Regions from separate parts of the Shewanella mangrovisoli genome, predicted to be linked through region 2. Evidence: predicted binding sites of a transcription regulator. Region 2 holds the regulator's gene; each other region holds the start of a gene.
What was found. The regulator NrdR, encoded in region 2, represses ribonucleotide reductase genes. The targets are predictions, from matches to a motif close to AAACACNANATNTNGTGTTT.
Positions count from the first base shown of each region.

Region 1: a site for NrdR is predicted at 3,348-3,367, ahead of nrdA (class 1a ribonucleoside-diphosphate reductase subunit alpha). Genes of this name have one in related genera too.
Region 3: a site for NrdR is predicted at 1,279-1,298, ahead of nrdD (anaerobic ribonucleoside-triphosphate reductase). Genes of this name have one in related genera too.

Region 1 covers NZ_CP080412.1:2,276,304-2,282,057, forward strand. The annotation lists gene nrdB (class Ia ribonucleoside-diphosphate reductase subunit beta) at 1-844, opposite strand, end outside; gene nrdA (class 1a ribonucleoside-diphosphate reductase subunit alpha) at 906-3,194, opposite strand; gene K0H60_RS10005 (HAD family hydrolase) at 3,680-4,354, opposite strand; gene ubiG (bifunctional 2-polyprenyl-6-hydroxyphenol methylase/3-demethylubiquinol 3-O-methyltransferase UbiG) at 4,356-5,066, opposite strand; gene gyrA (DNA gyrase subunit A) at 5,452-5,754, shown strand, end outside.
Region 2 covers NZ_CP080412.1:1,323,204-1,328,957, reverse strand. The annotation lists gene K0H60_RS05850 (riboflavin synthase) at 12-668, opposite strand; gene ribD (bifunctional diaminohydroxyphosphoribosylaminopyrimidine deaminase/5-amino-6-(5-phosphoribosylamino)uracil reductase RibD) at 676-1,821, opposite strand; gene nrdR (transcriptional regulator NrdR) at 1,909-2,358, opposite strand; gene glyA (serine hydroxymethyltransferase) at 2,569-3,822, opposite strand; gene ettA (energy-dependent translational throttle protein EttA) at 4,013-5,680, shown strand.
Region 3 covers NZ_CP080412.1:2,974,954-2,980,707, forward strand. The annotation lists gene nrdD (anaerobic ribonucleoside-triphosphate reductase) at 1-1,248, opposite strand, end outside; gene K0H60_RS13155 (hypothetical protein) at 1,602-2,297, opposite strand; gene rssA (patatin-like phospholipase RssA) at 2,462-3,409, opposite strand; gene K0H60_RS13165 (DEAD/DEAH box helicase) at 3,711-5,060, shown strand; gene K0H60_RS13170 (DUF3010 family protein) at 5,159-5,596, shown strand; gene K0H60_RS13175 (M48 metallopeptidase family protein) at 5,653-5,754, shown strand, end outside.

The DNA of each region.
Region 1 (5,754 bases), 950 kb from region 2:
CGGCGGCCTTGAGGAACAGGTTGTACGCTTCCTGTTGGCATTCTGCGGCAATCTCAGCCATTTCAGGGTCGTCTTTGCCGCCCTGCATAATGGTTAAGATATGCTGGGTGCTGTTTAAGTGCAGTGCTTCGTCACGGGCGATAAGACGAATAATTTTCGCGTTACCTTCCATGAGCTTACGCTCTGCAAATGCGAATGAGCAGGCAAAACTGACGTAGAAGCGAATCGCTTCGAGGGCGTTAACTGACATCATGCACAGGTACAACGCTTTTTTTAGCGTGCGAGTGTTGACTTCAATCGGCTCGCCATCGATCACATGGGTGCCTTCGCCTAACAGGTGGTAAACCTGCGTCAGCTTGATCAAGTGATCGTAGTATTCGGCAATGTCAGTCGCGCGGCGCAGGATCTCTTGATTCACCACGATATCGTCAAAAATCACCGAAGGATCGTTCACGATATTGCGAATAATGTGCGTGTAAGAGCGCGAGTGGATGGTCTCGGAGAATGACCAAGTCTCAATCCAAGTTTCTAATTCGGGCAGCGACACTAAAGGCAGAAACGCCACGTTAGGCGAGCGACCTTGGATAGAATCGAGCAGCGTTTGGTATTTCAGGTTCGAAATAAAAATATGCTTTTCATGATCTGGCAGTGAGTTGTAGTCGATTTTATCGCGGCTCACGTCAACTTCCTCTGGGCGCCAGAAGAAAGACAATTGCTTTTCAATCAGTTTTTCAAACACTTCATATTTTTGTTGGTCATAACGAGCGACGTTAACCGATTGTCCGAAGAACATAGGTTCACGGGTGGCATCGTTGGGTGTTTGGCAAAAAGTAGAGTAGGTCATGGTACGAGTATTCCAATAAGTCGGGATCCCAAAGGGATCCCGCAACCGTTAACATTGAAGATTAGATTTTGCAGGCGCCGCCAGCACAGCCGTCATCTTCTTTCTCTATGTTGGTAATGTCATCGTGTTGATCCGATGCACCATCGCGAGTGTTATGGTAGTACAGCGTTTTTACACCTAACTTATAGGCATTAAGTAAGTCTTTCAGCAGAGTCTGCATCGGAACTTTACGGCCTTCGAAACGCGTTGGGTCATAGTTAGTGTTGGCCGAAATCGCTTGGTCAACGAATTTTTGCATGATACCCACGAGCTGTAAGTAACCTTCGTTGCTTGGCATTTGCCATAGCAGCTCGTAGTTGTATTTCAGCTCATCAAAATCAGGTACCACTTGCTTTAACTGGCCATCTTTACTCGCTTTAACGCTGATCAAACCGCGTGGTGGTTCGATACCGTTAGTCGCGTTTGAGATCTGTGATGAAGTTTCAGACGGCATTAATGCAGACAGGGTCGAGTTACGTAAACCGTGCTGTTTGATGTCTTGGCGCAGTGTTTCCCAGTCTAAATGCAATGGCTCGCTGCAAATCTTATCTAAATCACGTTTGTAGGTATCGATAGGTAAAATACCTTGAGCGTAAGTGGTCTCATTAAATAATGGGCACGCACCTTTCTCTTTCGCCAGATTCATTGACGCCTTGAGCAGATAGAATTGAATCGCTTCAAAGGTCTTGTGAGTCAGGTTGTTCGCGCTACCATCGGAGTACTTCATACCATTCTTCGCTAAGTAGTTAGCGAAGTTGATAACACCAATACCTAAGGTACGACGGTTCATCGATGAAATTTCGGCCGCTTTGATTGGATAATCTTGGTAATCCAGTAGGTTATCCAGTGCTCGCACCGCTAAATCGGCTAATGGCTCAAGCTCGGCTAAGTTTTTGATCGCACCTAAGTTTAACGCCGACAGCGTACACAGTGCGATTTCACCGTTTGGATCGTCAATGTTGTTCAATGGCTTGGTCGGCAGCGCGATTTCAAGACAAAGGTTAGATTGTCTGATCGGGGCAACTTTCGAGTCGAATGGACTGTGAGTATTACAGTGGTCGACGTTTTGAATGTAGATACGGCCCGTTGAAGCACGCTCTTGCATCATCAATGAGAACAGTTCAACTGCTTTCAATGTCTTCTTACGAATACTGCTGTCTTGCTCATATTGCAGGTACAGACGTTCGAATTCGTATTGATCTTCGAAGAAGGCATCGTAAAGACCTGGCACGTCCGATGGACTGAACAGGCTGATGTTTTCGCCTTTTATCAGACGTTGGTACATCAGCTTGTTGAGCTGCACGCCGTAGTCTAAGTGGCGAATACGGTTATCTTCAACACCGCGGTTGTTTTTCAGTACCAGAAGGGATTCCACTTCTAAGTGCCAAATGGGGTAGAAGAGGGTCGCAGCACCACCACGAACGCCGCCTTGCGAGCAAGACTTCACCGCCGTTTGGAAATACTTGTAGAAAGGTAAGCAACCGGTGTGGAAGGCTTCGCCGCCACGGATTGGGCTACCTAGTGCACGGATACGACCCGCGTTGATACCGATACCTGCGCGTTGGCTCACATACTTCACGATAGAAGAGGCGGTCGCGTTGATAGAATCTAAGCTGTCGCCACATTCAATCAGAACGCATGAACTGAATTGACGCGTTGGCGTACGTACACCCGCCATGATTGGCGTGGGCAGAGAAATCTTAAAGGTCGATACCGCATCGTAAAAATCTTTCACGTATTGCAGGCGCGTTTCTTTTGGATAACGGGCAAACAAACAGGCCGCCACCAGAATATAGAGGAACTGGGCGCTCTCGTAGATCTCGTGGGTCACACGGTTTTGTACCAGATACTTACCTTCGAGCTGTTTTACCGCCGCGTAGGAGAAGTTCATATCGCGCCAATGGTCGATATAGCTGTCCATGATATCGAGTTCTTCGCGGGTGTAATCCTGCAGAATATGCATATCATACTTGCCAAGCTCGACCAGTTTAGTCACATGGTCGTATAACTTTGGCGGCTCGAACTGACCAAAGGCCTTCTTACGTAAATGGAATACGGCTAAGCGCGCAGCCAGAAACTGATAATCCGGTGATTCTGGGGAAATTAAATCCGCCGCAGATTTGATGATCGTTTCGTGGATAGCTTCGGTTGGGATCCCGTCGAAAAACTGTAAATGCGTGCGAAGTTCAACTTCAGAAACAGAAACGTTTTTTAATCCCTTGGCTGCCCAAGTAATTACGCGGTGTATTTTGTCGAGATCGATTGTCTCACGTGCACCACAGCGTTTTGTGACTGTCATATTGCTATTCATTGAAGAGAGGCCTTGGTTCTGATATCTGTTCAGGTGAACTAAGTCACCGTACGTTTCCTTGTAAAACAATCAACCTGAAAACCCTTAATACTGCTGACTATGCAGGAGATAGTCGATTTAACGGGGAACTTCTAGTGTGTCTGATTGCTACCTATACACAAGATATGGTGTTTTAAATAATCTGAGATACAAGATAGTGAGGTTTGCCGCCATTTGCAAGTCTCAATTCAGGGGGTATCTTGTGGATATCTTGAGGATAAAGAAAAGCGTTAGTGATGACTAACCCTGAAGCTCAAATTGAGATTAGCGTGCAACATTGATGACGTTTTTTTGCGCAAATTTCACTGTGTGATCGATCGCTAAAATAAGCAGCGATCGCGATCGCAAGGATTGACCCTTAGCCTAAATTGCATTACCCGCAAAAGGAGCATTATTTCACCATTAATGGTTAAGCTGAGCAATTAGCACGAGTCAATTCGTTACCGCTATTTTGCGAATGCTTGGCTTAAGGCCGAATGTAAACTCGATGGCGAGTTAAACTGCGCATAGGCAGGCCATGCATCGGGCGTATCGGTCTCGCCTAAGTATCCCCACAACGCCACACCGCCGAGCATGCCCGCCGCTTGAGCCGCGAGTAAATCCCGCTCAGCATCACCTAAATAGAGTATTTGCTGTGGCTGGCACTGCAGCTGCTGCGCGCCCAATAGCATTGGTGCAGTATGGGGCTTAGGGAAACGAGTCGAATCGCCACTGATCATCACTGGCATACGCAAGTTGAGCTTCAGCTTATGCAATAGAGGGCGTGTAAAGCGGGCGGGTTTATTGGTGATCACCCCAAACGGTACTCGGCATAAATCGAGCCAATCGAGCAGAGGAGCGATACCATCAAACAACTGGCAATGGTCGCCATTGATCCTTTGATAGTGGGCGAGGAGTCCTTGCTGTACTTGAGTGCGCAGGGCGTCATCCGCACCGGGAATCGCTGCATCAACTAAGGCAAAGCTGCCATGGGAGGCGGCGCTTCGCATGTCTGCGATGGGTTTTGCCGCGATACCGACATCAGACAAACTGAGGTTAAGGGCTTGAACCAGATCCGGCGCGGTATCGGCAAGGGTACCGTCAAGGTCGAATAAGACCCCTTTAACCTCAGCTAAGCTCATCTTAATCTACCTTTTGCGTCGCAATCATATAATTAACATCGACCTTTGGCGTGTACTTAAAGATCCCCGTCAGTGGGTTATAGGTGATCCCAAGTGCATCTTTACAGAGAAGATCGGTGTTATCGACTAAGGCCATGAGTTCCGATGGCTTGATGAACTTATTATGGTCATGGGTGCCAATGGGCAGCATCTTTAATAGGTACTCGGCGCCGATAATGGTCTCGACGAAAGACTTAATATTACGGTTGATGGTTGAGAAAAACACAAAACCGCCGGGTTTAACCATATCGCAGCAGGCTTGAATCACCGATTGCGGATCCGGCACATGCTCGAGCATCTCCATACAGGTCACCACATCATAGTATTCGCGGTGTTCTTCCCGATGGGCCTCGGCAGTGTTTTTGACATAGTTGATGCTCACGCCAGTTTCCAGTGCATGTAAACGCGCGACTTCTAATGGTTCTTCACCCATATCGAGGCCGTCAACGACCGCGCCGATGCGCGCCATGCTTTCGGATAAAATGCCGCCGCCGCAGCCGACGTCGAGCACTTTCTTACCAAAAATCCCGCCTGCCGTTTGATCGATATAGTTAAGGCGCAGGGGATTTAATAGATGCAGCGGCTTAAACTCGCCGTTGAGATCCCACCAAGTTTCGGCCATACGTTCAAACTTTGCGATTTCCTGCGGGTCTACGTTGGTATTCTGTTGCATGCTATTACCTATTACGGCTGTCATTGTGCGGCTATTATAACGACAATGGGGGATAAACACAGTATTGGCTGATCCTAAGTCTTTGTGGTTGAGTGAAATTTCAGCAATTATCATTAATTCTTAAACACTTTGTGAAGCAGAGCGGTTTTTCTGCTCAGAGATTAATCAAGTCTTGGCTTCAATTTCGCCATTAACAACGGGTTTTATCGGGTTTAAAAGGGCAAATTGACAGTGTTTTCATCTATTAAGCCACATCCTTCGCAATTCACGTAGGATAGGTCTGGCGACATTAAATAACTGTGTTAGAATGCCAAATCACGTTTTTGGGCCGCTCAATGATACGGATTATACGTTGTCGGCTAATTTTCAGGGGAACGAGCAGTTTATGACTGATCTGGCATCATCTATTTCGCCAATTAATATCGAAGACGAACTAAAGAATTCGTACCTTGATTACGCCATGAGCGTCATCGTGGGACGTGCATTACCAGACGTGCGTGATGGCCTTAAGCCTGTGCATCGCCGCGTGCTGTTTGCCATGAGTGAATTGAAGAACGATTGGAACAAGCCGTACAAAAAGTCTGCCCGTGTGGTTGGTGATGTGATCGGTAAATATCACCCCCATGGTGATTCGGCGGTTTACGATACTATCGTACGTATGGCTCAGCCTTTCTCTCTGCGTTACACC
Region 2 (5,754 bases):
GTGCCAGTGCCCTAACGCACAAAGCCAGCACGGGCTAACATTTCCATGGTTACCCCACCGCCTTGGGTTTCTTTAGAGTCAAAGCGCATTAAACGCTCTAAATAGCGGGCGATTAAATCCACTTCAATATTAACCTTATCACCAGCTTTCAAATCCACCAGTGTGGTTTCACCCGCCGTATGAGGCACTATGGTTAAACGAAAACGGTGTCCATCGACTTCGTTTACCGTGAGGCTCACGCCATCGATGGTGATAGAACCTTTATGGGCGATATAGCGCGCCAGTTCAGTTGGCGCCGCTAACCAAAACTCAATCGCTTGACCCCGCGCCAAACGCTGCTCTACGGTGGCAATGCCATCCACATGGCCGCTGACCATATGCCCGCCGAGGCGAGTTGTCGGGGTAACGGCTTTTTCAAGATTAACCTTAGTGCCCACTTTATAGTTAGCAAAGCCTGTGAGACTGACAGTTTCAGCCGACACATCCGCCACATAGCCATCGGCTAATTGCTGAACCACAGTCAAACACACACCATTGGTGGCGATACTGTCGCCTAAACGCACATCGCTTAAATCCAGTTTGCCACTGGCGACCGTCAAACGAATATCATCGCCTTTACGTTCAAGCTTTCGCAGCGTGCCTACGGCCTCAATAATCCCAGTAAACATGGTTAACTCACTTATTCGCTAAAGATGGATTGGACGTGAGCCGCAAGGTGAAACGCATATCCGCGCCCACTTTACGCTCATCGACCAGTTTGAGGGTCGGAATATCGGCCATCATTTGATAATCGGGTAATTCGAGTAGATTACGTCCTTGTGCGCCAAGGATTTTCATCGCTTGATACAGCACTAACTCATCGGCTAATCCCGCGCCGATAAAGGCACCCGCTAAGGTCGCGCCCGCTTCGATAAGCACCTGATTACAGCTTTTGCCTAAATAGCTTAAGAGTGCGGGCAGCGAGATGCGACCATCAATCGCCGGTAATTGAAGACAAGTCACATGGGCCGGCAACTGCGCTATAAAGGCTGGCGAGTAAGGCTCAGTTGAGACTAATAAAATCGGCGATTCAATCGTAAGCAAGGCCGCCGTAATCGGCATGCGGCAACGACTGTCTAAAATCACCCGCAGCGGTTGTAAAATCTGCGCTTCACTCAATTGCGAGCTAAGACTGCTAAGCTCTGAGTAGCGCACATTGAGCGAAGGGTCATCGGCCAGTACGGTTTCAATCCCAGTGACCAGTGCGCAGGCGCGCAAACGTAAGCGCTGCACATCGCGGCGAGCTTCGGGGCCTGTAATCCACTTAGAGACACCGTTGGATAGCGCGGTTTTACCATCGAGACTCGCGGCAAGCTTTACCGTTACCCAAGGCAGGCCCGACTCCATGCGCTTCATAAAACCAAGATTTAAAGCGTAAGCTTCGTCGCGATGTAAACCGACATCCACTTGAATGCCCGCATCGCGCAGCATTTGAATTCCGCGACCACCGACCTGCGGATTAGGGTCTTCAACTGCGACCACCACACGTTTTACACCAATATTGATCAGCGCCAAGGCGCACGGCGGTGTGCGGCCATAATGGCTACAAGGTTCTAAGGTGACATAGGCGGTCCCGCCGCGGGCAAGTTCGCCTGCCATGCGCAGTGCATGCACCTCGGCGTGGGGCTCGCCGGCTTTTTGATGATAACCTTCGCCGACAATGTGATTATCTTTTACGATAACGCAGCCCACACTAGGATTGGGGCGAGTGGTATAAAATCCTTTGCGAGCCAATTGTATGGCTCGGCTCATCATCTGGTTATCGAGTTCTGACCAATTCATATAAACCCTATGAAATCCTGAGGAAGCGTGCCCGAATGCGGCGCATAACGAGGCGCTAACCTAAGCGCTAACCTAAGATAACCCACGTTACTTTTGCAGTTTCGCAATCGCCTCGCCAAATTCGGAGACGTCTTCAAAGGCGCGGTAAACCGAGGCAAAACGAATATAGGCAACCTTATCTAGGCTCATTAACTGTTCCATCATCAAGTTACCTATCATCTCGGATGGCACTTCGCGCTCACCAGTAGCCCGCAGCGTTGACTTGATTTTACTTAAGGCCTGCTCGATTTCATCCATAGACACGGGGCGCTTTTCGACCGCGCGTAACATGCCTGCTTGCAGCTTTTCTTCATCGAAGGGTTGGCGCGTGCCATCACGTTTAATCACCCGTGGCATGACTAATTCAGCCCCTTCGAAGGTGGTAAATCTTTCGTGGCATTCGGTGCATTCTCGGCGACGACGCACTTGATGGCCTTCCGCCACTAATCGGGAATCGATCACTTTAGTATCTGTCGCGCTGCAAAATGGACAATGCATTGAGCCTCCTGCCGTGAATGGAATAAAGCCTATGGCTTTCGCTGTAGCTTGCTTAAACCGAGCGGGTTTAAGTCTAAGATTTTAGCAATAAAAATGGCCGCTTAATGCGGCCATGGGATTTTATCCTATTTATCGGCTGAGGTTAACCACCTAAGAGTGACACCCTAAGCAGTTGTGAACTCAGCCGCCATATTCAGATAAATTAACGAATTAACCGTAAACAGGGAAACGGGCGCACAGAGCCAATACTTGGCCTTTTACGCGCTCGATGACTGCTGGGTTGTGGGCATCGTCGAGGATGTCACAGATCCAACCGGTTAACTCTTTCGCTTCAGCTTCTTTAAAGCCACGGCGAGTGATCGCAGGCGTACCGATACGCACACCAGAGGTCACGAATGGAGAACGTGGATCGTTTGGCACAGAGTTTTTGTTTACTGTGATGTTCGCGCTACCTAAAGCGGCATCGGCTTCTTTACCCGTCAGGTCGCGACCAATTAAGTCCACCAGCATTAAGTGGTTGTCAGTACCGCCAGAAACGATCTTGTAACCACGCTCTAAGAACACTTCAACCATGGCTTTAGCATTCTTAACCACTTGTTGTTGGTAAGCTTTGAACTCTGGCTCTAAAGCTTCTTTGAAGGCTACCGCTTTACCCGCGATAACGTGCATCAAAGGACCACCTTGACCGCCTGGGAATACCGCAGAGTTCAGCTTTTTGTATAGCTCTTCATCATCGGCAGCAGACAGAATGATACCGCCACGAGGACCGGCTAAGGTCTTGTGAGTGGTTGACGTCACAACGTGCGCGTGTGGCACTGGGTTTGGATACACACCAGCGGCGATAAGACCCGCAACGTGCGCCATGTCGACAAACAGGTAAGCACCTATTTTGTCTGCGATTTCGCGCATTCTTGCCCAGTCAACGATGCCTGAGTAAGCAGAGAAACCACCGATCATCATCTTAGGCTTATGTTCAACCGCCAGACGTTCCATTTCGTCGTAGTCGATTTTGCCTGATTCATCGATGCCGTAAGGAATGATGTTGTACAGTCTACCGGAGAAGTTTACAGGTGAACCGTGGGTCAAGTGACCACCGTGAGCAAGGTTCATACCTAAAACGGTATCGCCTGGTTTTAACAATGCCATGTAAACGGCGCTGTTTGCTTGAGAACCTGAGTGAGGTTGTACGTTTGCGTAAGTCGCGCCAAACAGTTGTTTTGCACGCTCAATCGCTAAGGTTTCAACTACGTCCACATACTCACAACCACCGTAGTAGCGCTTGCCAGGATAACCTTCGGCGTACTTGTTGGTTAATTGTGAACCTTGCGCTTGCATCACGCGTGGACTGGTGTAGTTTTCAGAAGCAATCAGCTCAATATGCTCTTCTTGACGCAGAGTTTCGTTCTGAATTGCGTTGAACAGTTCCGGATCATAATCTGCGATATTCATATCTTTTTTCAGCATTGCTTACTCCAGCTGCCAATTCTTGTAGGTAGGGTTGCGCGGTATTCTACTCGTAACTAGCCGACAATCCCAGTCTCTGAAACATGAAAATCCTACAGTTTTACCTTGAACTCGCCTCAATGCCGAGTTGAGTTCGGCGCACAATCGAGTAGAATTAGCCGCATCATTAGTCACTTATAGATGCAGAAAAATGGCTCAGTTTGTTTACAGCATGCTGCGGGTGGGCAAGGTTGTTCCTCCTAAGAAGCAGATCCTTAAAGACATTTCCTTAAGCTTTTTCCCCGGCGCTAAGATCGGTGTGTTAGGTCTTAACGGTTCAGGTAAATCCACCCTACTGCGCATCATGGCCGGTATCGATACCGAAATTGAGGGTGAAGCGCGCCCAATGCCAGGGTTGAAGATTGGTTACCTGCCGCAAGAACCGAAACTCGACCCAACGCAAACCGTACGTGAGGCGATTGAAGAAGCGGTTTCTGAAGCCAAAAATGCCCTCAAACGCTTAGACGAAGTCTATGCGGCTTACGCCGATCCTGATGCGGACTTTGACGCGCTTGCCAAAGAGCAAGGCGAACTTGAAGCCATCATTCAGGCGCAGGACGCCCACAATCTGGACAACATCCTCGAGCGTGCGGCGAACGCCCTGCGTCTTCCAGATTGGGACGAGAAGATTGAAGTCTTATCGGGTGGTGAGCGCCGCCGTGTGGCGATTTGTCGTCTGCTGCTGGAAAAGCCAGAGATGCTGCTGCTCGACGAACCCACCAACCACTTGGACGCCGAATCAGTCGCTTGGCTCGAACACTTCCTGCAGGAATACTCGGGCACCGTTGTGGCGATTACCCACGACCGTTACTTCCTCGACAATGCCGCGGGCTGGATTTTAGAACTTGACCGTGGTGAGGGTATCCCATGGGAAGGCAACTACTCTTCATGGCTTGAGCAAAAAGATGCTCGCTTGAAGCAGGAATCTGCCGCTGAAAGCGCCCGCCAAAAGACCATCGCGAAAGAATTAGAATGGGTTCGCCAAGGCGCGAAAGGCCGTCAGTCTAAGGGTAAAGCCCGTATGGCGCGCTTTGAAGAGCTGAACACCTCTGATTACCAAAAACGTAACGAAACCAACGAGCTGTTTATTCCGCCAGGACCACGTTTAGGTGACAAAGTGATTGAGGTTAACAACTTAACCAAATCCTACGGTGACCGCGTGCTGATCGACAACCTGTCGTTCTCGATTCCTAAGGGCGCGATCGTCGGTATTATCGGTGCTAACGGCGCGGGTAAATCGACCCTGTTCCGTATGCTGTCTGGCAGCGAGCAGCCAGATAGCGGTACCATCGAGTTAGGTGAAACCGTGCAACTGGCGTCGGTTGAACAGTTCCGCGACTCAATGAATGACAAGAACACCATTTGGCAAGAAATTTCCGGTGGTCAAGACATCATGCGCATCAACAACATGGAAATCCCAAGCCGCGCCTATGTGGGCCGCTTCAACTTCCGTGGTGCGGATCAACAGAAAGTTATCGGCACATTGTCGGGTGGTGAGCGCAACCGTGTTCACTTAGCTAAGCTGCTGCAAGCTGGCGGTAACGTACTGCTCCTCGACGAACCCACCAACGACTTAGACGTTGAAACCCTGCGCGCACTGGAAGAAGCGATCCTCGAGTTCCCAGGTTGTGCCATGGTAATTTCGCACGACCGTTGGTTCTTAGACCGTATCGCGACCCATATTCTAGACTACCGCGACGAAGGCCAAGTGAACTTCTACGAAGGTAACTACACCGAATACTCGGCATGGTTGAAGAACACCTATGGTGCCGATGTGGTTGAGCCACACCGCTTAAAATACAAGCGTATGACCAAGTAAGCGCAATCGTTTATAGGTACATAAAAAGCCCCGCAATTGCGGGGCTTTCTTTTAATGCACAAAAGTTAAGCCTA
Region 3 (5,754 bases), 1.7 Mb from region 2:
GAGGGCCACGCGGGGCAAGTTTAAGCTCACCACCCCAAGGTTATTGCGCCCTTCATGGACCAGTTCGCCATTTTCTTTATAGGAGCCTAAAAAGCTGCGACAGCCCATTGGGGTTTTAAATGATCCCGTTACCTTTTCCACTTGCTCGTAATTCAAAATATCCGGATACATGCGCATGCTGGCGCATTTAAGGGCCATTTGTTTGACATCGTAGTTGCAATCACCGGCCTTGTGGTTAATGCCATCACGAATCGCAAACACTAACTTAGGGAACACGGCAGTCTTGCGATTTTTACCTAGGCCCGTCATACGTACTTTCAACATGGATTGCTGAATTAAACGCGACTCCCACGAGGTACCAAGACCAAAACCAAAGGTCACAAAGGGCGTTTGCCCATTGGCGGTATGTAAGGTATTCACTTCATATTCAAGGGATTGGAAAGCATCATGGCATTCTTTTTCTGTGAGCGCCGTCGCATAGGCCTTGGCGTCTTTAATCTGCCAGTTGAGCGCCACTTGATAGTGTTTGTCATAGCTCTTCGCCACAAAAGGCGCGAGCACTTCATCGATACGGTTAATCGTGGTGCCGCCATAAATATGGCTCGCCACTTGGGCAATAATCTGCGCAGTAACAGCAGTAGCGGTGGAGATGGATTTTGGGGTCTCAATTTCGGCGTTGCCCATCTTAAAACCGTGGGTCAACATGCCTGCCAAATCAATCAACATGCAGTTAAACATCGGGAAAAACGGCGAATAATCGAGGTCGTGATAATGGATTTCACCAAGTTCATGGGCGGCCACGACATCCTTAGGAAGAATATGGCTCTTGGCGTAATGCTTCGCGACAATACCCGCGAGCAGATCCCGCTGGGTTGGGATCACTTTAGAGTCTTTATTGGCGTTTTCATTTAACAGTGCCGCATTGCTCTGCTCGACTAAACCACGGATTTCGAGATTGAGCTTACTGGTCGCATCGCGGCAAATATCTCTGTCGTGGCGATACTCGATATAGACCCGCGCCAAGGATTTGTAAGGACCTTCCATCAAGAGATTTTCAACTGCGTCCTGTAAATGGTGGATCTCGACTTCTGCCAGATTGGCCACTCGCTCCCTCACACAAGCGGCAACCGTCGCGGCATAGTCTGCATCCTCTATCCCAACCGAGTTTGCAGCCGCTATCACTGCATCTCTTATCCTTGTTTCATCAAAAGGTGTGCGGCAACCATCCCGCTTGATCACGACTGGCATTGTTCAGTTCCTCTCCATTCCGATTAAAATTAACACTACATATAGTGCTCAGATAATCAATAAACACAATATCTAGGCAATTAAGCGGCATTAACACCTAAAATTCCATGATCCAGATCATGATTTATAGGATGGATAAAAAGAACAAAGAAGAACTGTAGCCAAGCCCAATGATCTCAGTTTTAAGCCTTGACCTTGGCCATAAAGCAGGATAGCGGACGCTAAAAATACCCGCTAATCACGACAAAGGACCTTGGCCCTAAAGCCAAAGTCCTTTTAATAAAAAATCCTTGGAAGAAAAGAAGTCCGTAGCTCGGCGTTTACCCTTAGCTTAGGTTTGCACTCAAGCAGGGTTAACGCTTGGCTAAGGCAAGATAACTACTCAGTTGCCCCGATGCCGATTGCTGCATTCCCATGGAAGAGGCCACTTGCATGGTCGATTTAAGCCCCTGCCATAACTGCTTTTGGCTGTCGCTGAGTGTTGGATTGCTATTTAGATAATCGGTTAACTGGCCAAATACCTTGGTGGCTTTTTGTGCCAGCACAGGGGATTGCGCATCATCCATATTCGACAATACATTCTTAGCATCGACTAAGGTGTTGATCATCGGACTGTTGGGTGACTTTTCCGCTAAGGACTTCAGCTCGTCATCGATAAAGTCTTGCAGGGATTGCTTGCTCGGCTTTTGGCTCGGCAAATTAATGCCGTTTTGTGACAGTCGCTCAACCTGTGCATCGGACAAAATGCCGTCCTTTTGCAGCCGAGACACTAGGGCCGGAATATCTGACACACTAAACTGGCCATCGGCAAAAAAGTCCTTCGACATGGCTTGGATTTTTTGCGCCCTAAGCGCGCGGGGTGACAAGGCAATCTCATCACTCGGTTTCGTCTCAGTCTTAGGCGTATCCTTGGTGGATGAGTTGGCATCCGTGCTGGGCTCAGTCTTACTTGTGTCAGTCTTACTCGTGTCCGTCTTCTTGCTGTTCAGGCCATAGGCATCGGCAACACTGCTACGGTTCAGATTTAAGGCATTTAAAAGAGGATTCATCGTCAATAATTCGGCATCTAACACTGTGTGATGGGGTTAAAGCAAAAAATAAGCCAATCAAACAGTCACTTGCCTAAATTATTATTCGTTTCGCGATCACGTGCTTGCCAGAACGAACAAAATCTAATCTCGAAACGTCAACACGCCCTAAGTATCCTCGCGACTTAGCCTTTCCAGATCGCGGCTTCAATCAAGTGCGCCACTTTAGCGACAGCCGCCTCCCCCGCCGCTATGGCCTCATCGGCGCGGTGAAATTCCATGGTGCCGATATTGGCGACTTCGGGCACAACCAAGACATCGGGCGGATCTCCCATCAAACGCGCCCGTTTATGGCGCTGCTCTAAAATCCCCATCGATTGAGACATCACCGCAATCATGCCGGGGTTGGATTTAGTGCCGAGGGAGAACTTGTCGGTTAAGCTGCTGACATACTCCCGCCCCCGAGCAAATAAATCCATAAAGCCGGTTTCTTGGCGCGCGGGCATTTCGGTTTCTTCCTTCGGCGCCTTATGGCTGGTCATATTGACGGGCAATACCTGCAGCCGCCCAGAATGAAACCCGTGCAAATCCACGGCAATCACAATATCAACGCCCATCGCGCGGCTCACTGACACAGGCACAGGGTTCACCACAGCGCCATCGACTAACCAACGGTCTCCTTGACGCACGGGGGCTAATATCCCCGGCATTGAGCAAGAGGCGCGCACGGCTTGGCGTAAATCGCCATGACGAAACCAGATTTCTTGCCCCGAATACAAGTCCGTGGCAATCGCCGCAAAGGGGCGCTCTAAGTCTTCAATATTGATATCACCGATGCGCGATTGCAGCACATCGAAGACTTTCTCGCCGCCGATCAAACCGCCCTTACGCCAACGAATATCCATTAGCCCGAGGACATCCCAGCTCGAAAAACTGCGTACCCATTCCTCAAGCTCGGTCAAATGATTATGGGCATAGGCCGCCCCGACGAGCGCGCCGATTGAACATCCGGCCACTTTATCGGGTTTGACTCCCATGGCGGCAAGGCCATTGAGTACACCTATGTGAGCCCAGCCCTTGGCGGCTCCGCTTCCAAGAGCGATGCCAATGGTGGGTTTTGTCCCCTTGCCCATAATATGTTTCCCTTAACAACTCAATGATTTGAATAAGCTAAGTTCCGCTCTGAACACTGTCAATGATTAATAGCTGATTATTTGTGAATTCAAGTAATGGGTGGCATTAAGCGCATTTGAACAACCAGCCTACCTAACGAACCTATGGAACGGTTCTGCATATCGAGAGTGAAGAACCAATGGCGGCTAGCCATATCTGCGGCGATTTAACGGATCCAGTAAGATAATGACCAATCAAGATAGCTGAGCATAGTGATTTAAGGCTATAATCTGCCCTCACTCAGATTTAGGGGATATACCTTTGCAGTTTACTGATTTTTCTCTGGACCAGCGTCTGTTACAAAGCTTAAAGCATATGGGGATTGCGACCCCAACCGCCATCCAGGAACAAGCACTGCCTATCGCATTGGCAGGTAAAGATTTAATGGCGTCATCAAAGACAGGCTCAGGTAAGACCTTAGCTTTTTTGTTGCCAGCGATGCAAAGGGTTATCTCCACCCGCGCCTTAACCAAGCGCGATCCTAGAGTACTGATTTTATTACCAACCCGCGAATTGGCCCACCAAGTGTATAGCCAGCTACGTTTGCTGGTTGCCAACACTCAATACAAAGCCATTAGCGTGTTGGGCGGTGAAAACTTTAACGATCAAGCTAAAGCTCTGGCAAAAGAGCCACATTTTATCGTGGCAACGCCGGGACGCATCGCCGATCATTTAGAACAAAAAAACCTCTTCCTCAATGGATTAGAACTGCTTGTCCTCGATGAAGCCGACCGTATGCTGGATCTGGGTTTTGCGCCGCAATTAAAAGCCATTAACGCAGCAGCAGATCATAAGCGCCGTCAAACCTTAATGTTTTCGGCCACTTTAGATCACAGTGAAATCAATGAGATTGCAGCTGCATTACTCAAAAATCCATCACATGTGGCGATTGGTGCAGCCCACACTGAGCATCAGGACATTACTCAGCGGATTTATCTGTGTGATCATTTAGATCACAAAGAAGCCCTGCTCACGCGTTTGCTCAGCGATGAAACCCACAAGCAAGTGATTATTTTTACCGCCACCCGCGCCGATACCGAGCGCTTAGCCAGCAAACTCTCGGCGCAGGGTTTTGCCACCGCGGCGTTAAGCGGCGAGCTGAAGCAGGCGGCCCGTAATCAAATCATGGATCAATTTGCCCGCGGTCAGCAGCAGATTCTGGTGACCACAGATGTGGCATCCCGTGGCTTAGACTTACTCAATGTCTCCCTCGTCATTAACTTCGACATGCCCAAATTTGCCGAAGAATATGTCCACCGCATTGGTCGTACCGGCCGCGCGGGCGCTAAGGGTGATGCAATCTCCCTCGTTGGTCCTAAAGATTGGGATAACTTTAAGAAAGTACAACTCTTCCTCAGAAAGACCTTTGAGATCAGTGTGATTCAGGGTCTCGAAGCTAAATTTAGTGGTTTAAAAGACAAGCCAAAGACCGCCGCAACTAAAGCGGTCGCTAAGGCTGGAACAAAAGCCAAGGTGAAAACCAAATCAAAAACGGTTAAAACGGCCGCCTCCCGTGACAAACGCTTTATCACCGGGGTTGATGTGGGTGATGCGCCCATGCGTAAAAAACCTGCGGCGCCATTGCTGCAGGATCATGACGACGAGCGTTAATGATTTACTCGCGAGAGTCCATAGTGCAGACTCTCGACATTACGGGTGGGAATATGCTCCTGCCATATGTAAGAAATGTTGATATTTAAAGGTGTAACATGCGAATTTGTGGTGTTGAATTAAAAGGCGGCGAAGCCATTATCAGTCTGCTGAGCTACGAAGGTGAAACCTTCAACGTACCAAGCTGCCGTAAAGTGTCTTTTAGCGTCGCTCAATCAGCCTCAGCGGAAACTATCCGTGAATTTCACTTCGCTTTCCATAAGTTAATGGAAGATTATAAGGTCGATGAAATCGTCGTTATTGAGCGCGAGCAAAAAGGCAAACTGGCAGGCTCTGCCACCAGCTTTAAACTCGAAGCCGCAATTCAACTCGGCGATCTGCCGGTGACCTTGTTGTCGCCTGTTGCGATCAAGGAACAAAACAAGCGTAATCCGCCTCAAGTTGATTTTGACAGCTTAGATCTCAAGCGCGTTCAACAACCCGCCTTTGAAGCGGCCTACGCTCAGCAAAATCGTCGTATCTTCGGTAAAGCTTAAAGCCTGTGAGCTTAGCGCAACTTAGCGCTAAGCTCGTTTCCCCACAGCTCAAAACAATGCAAACCTTAAAATATTTAAGCGGTTATAGTCCGGATATCCAACGCCAAGTTCAACAGCTACTCGAAGGTGGGAAGCTTGCGGATGTTTTGCTGCGTCGT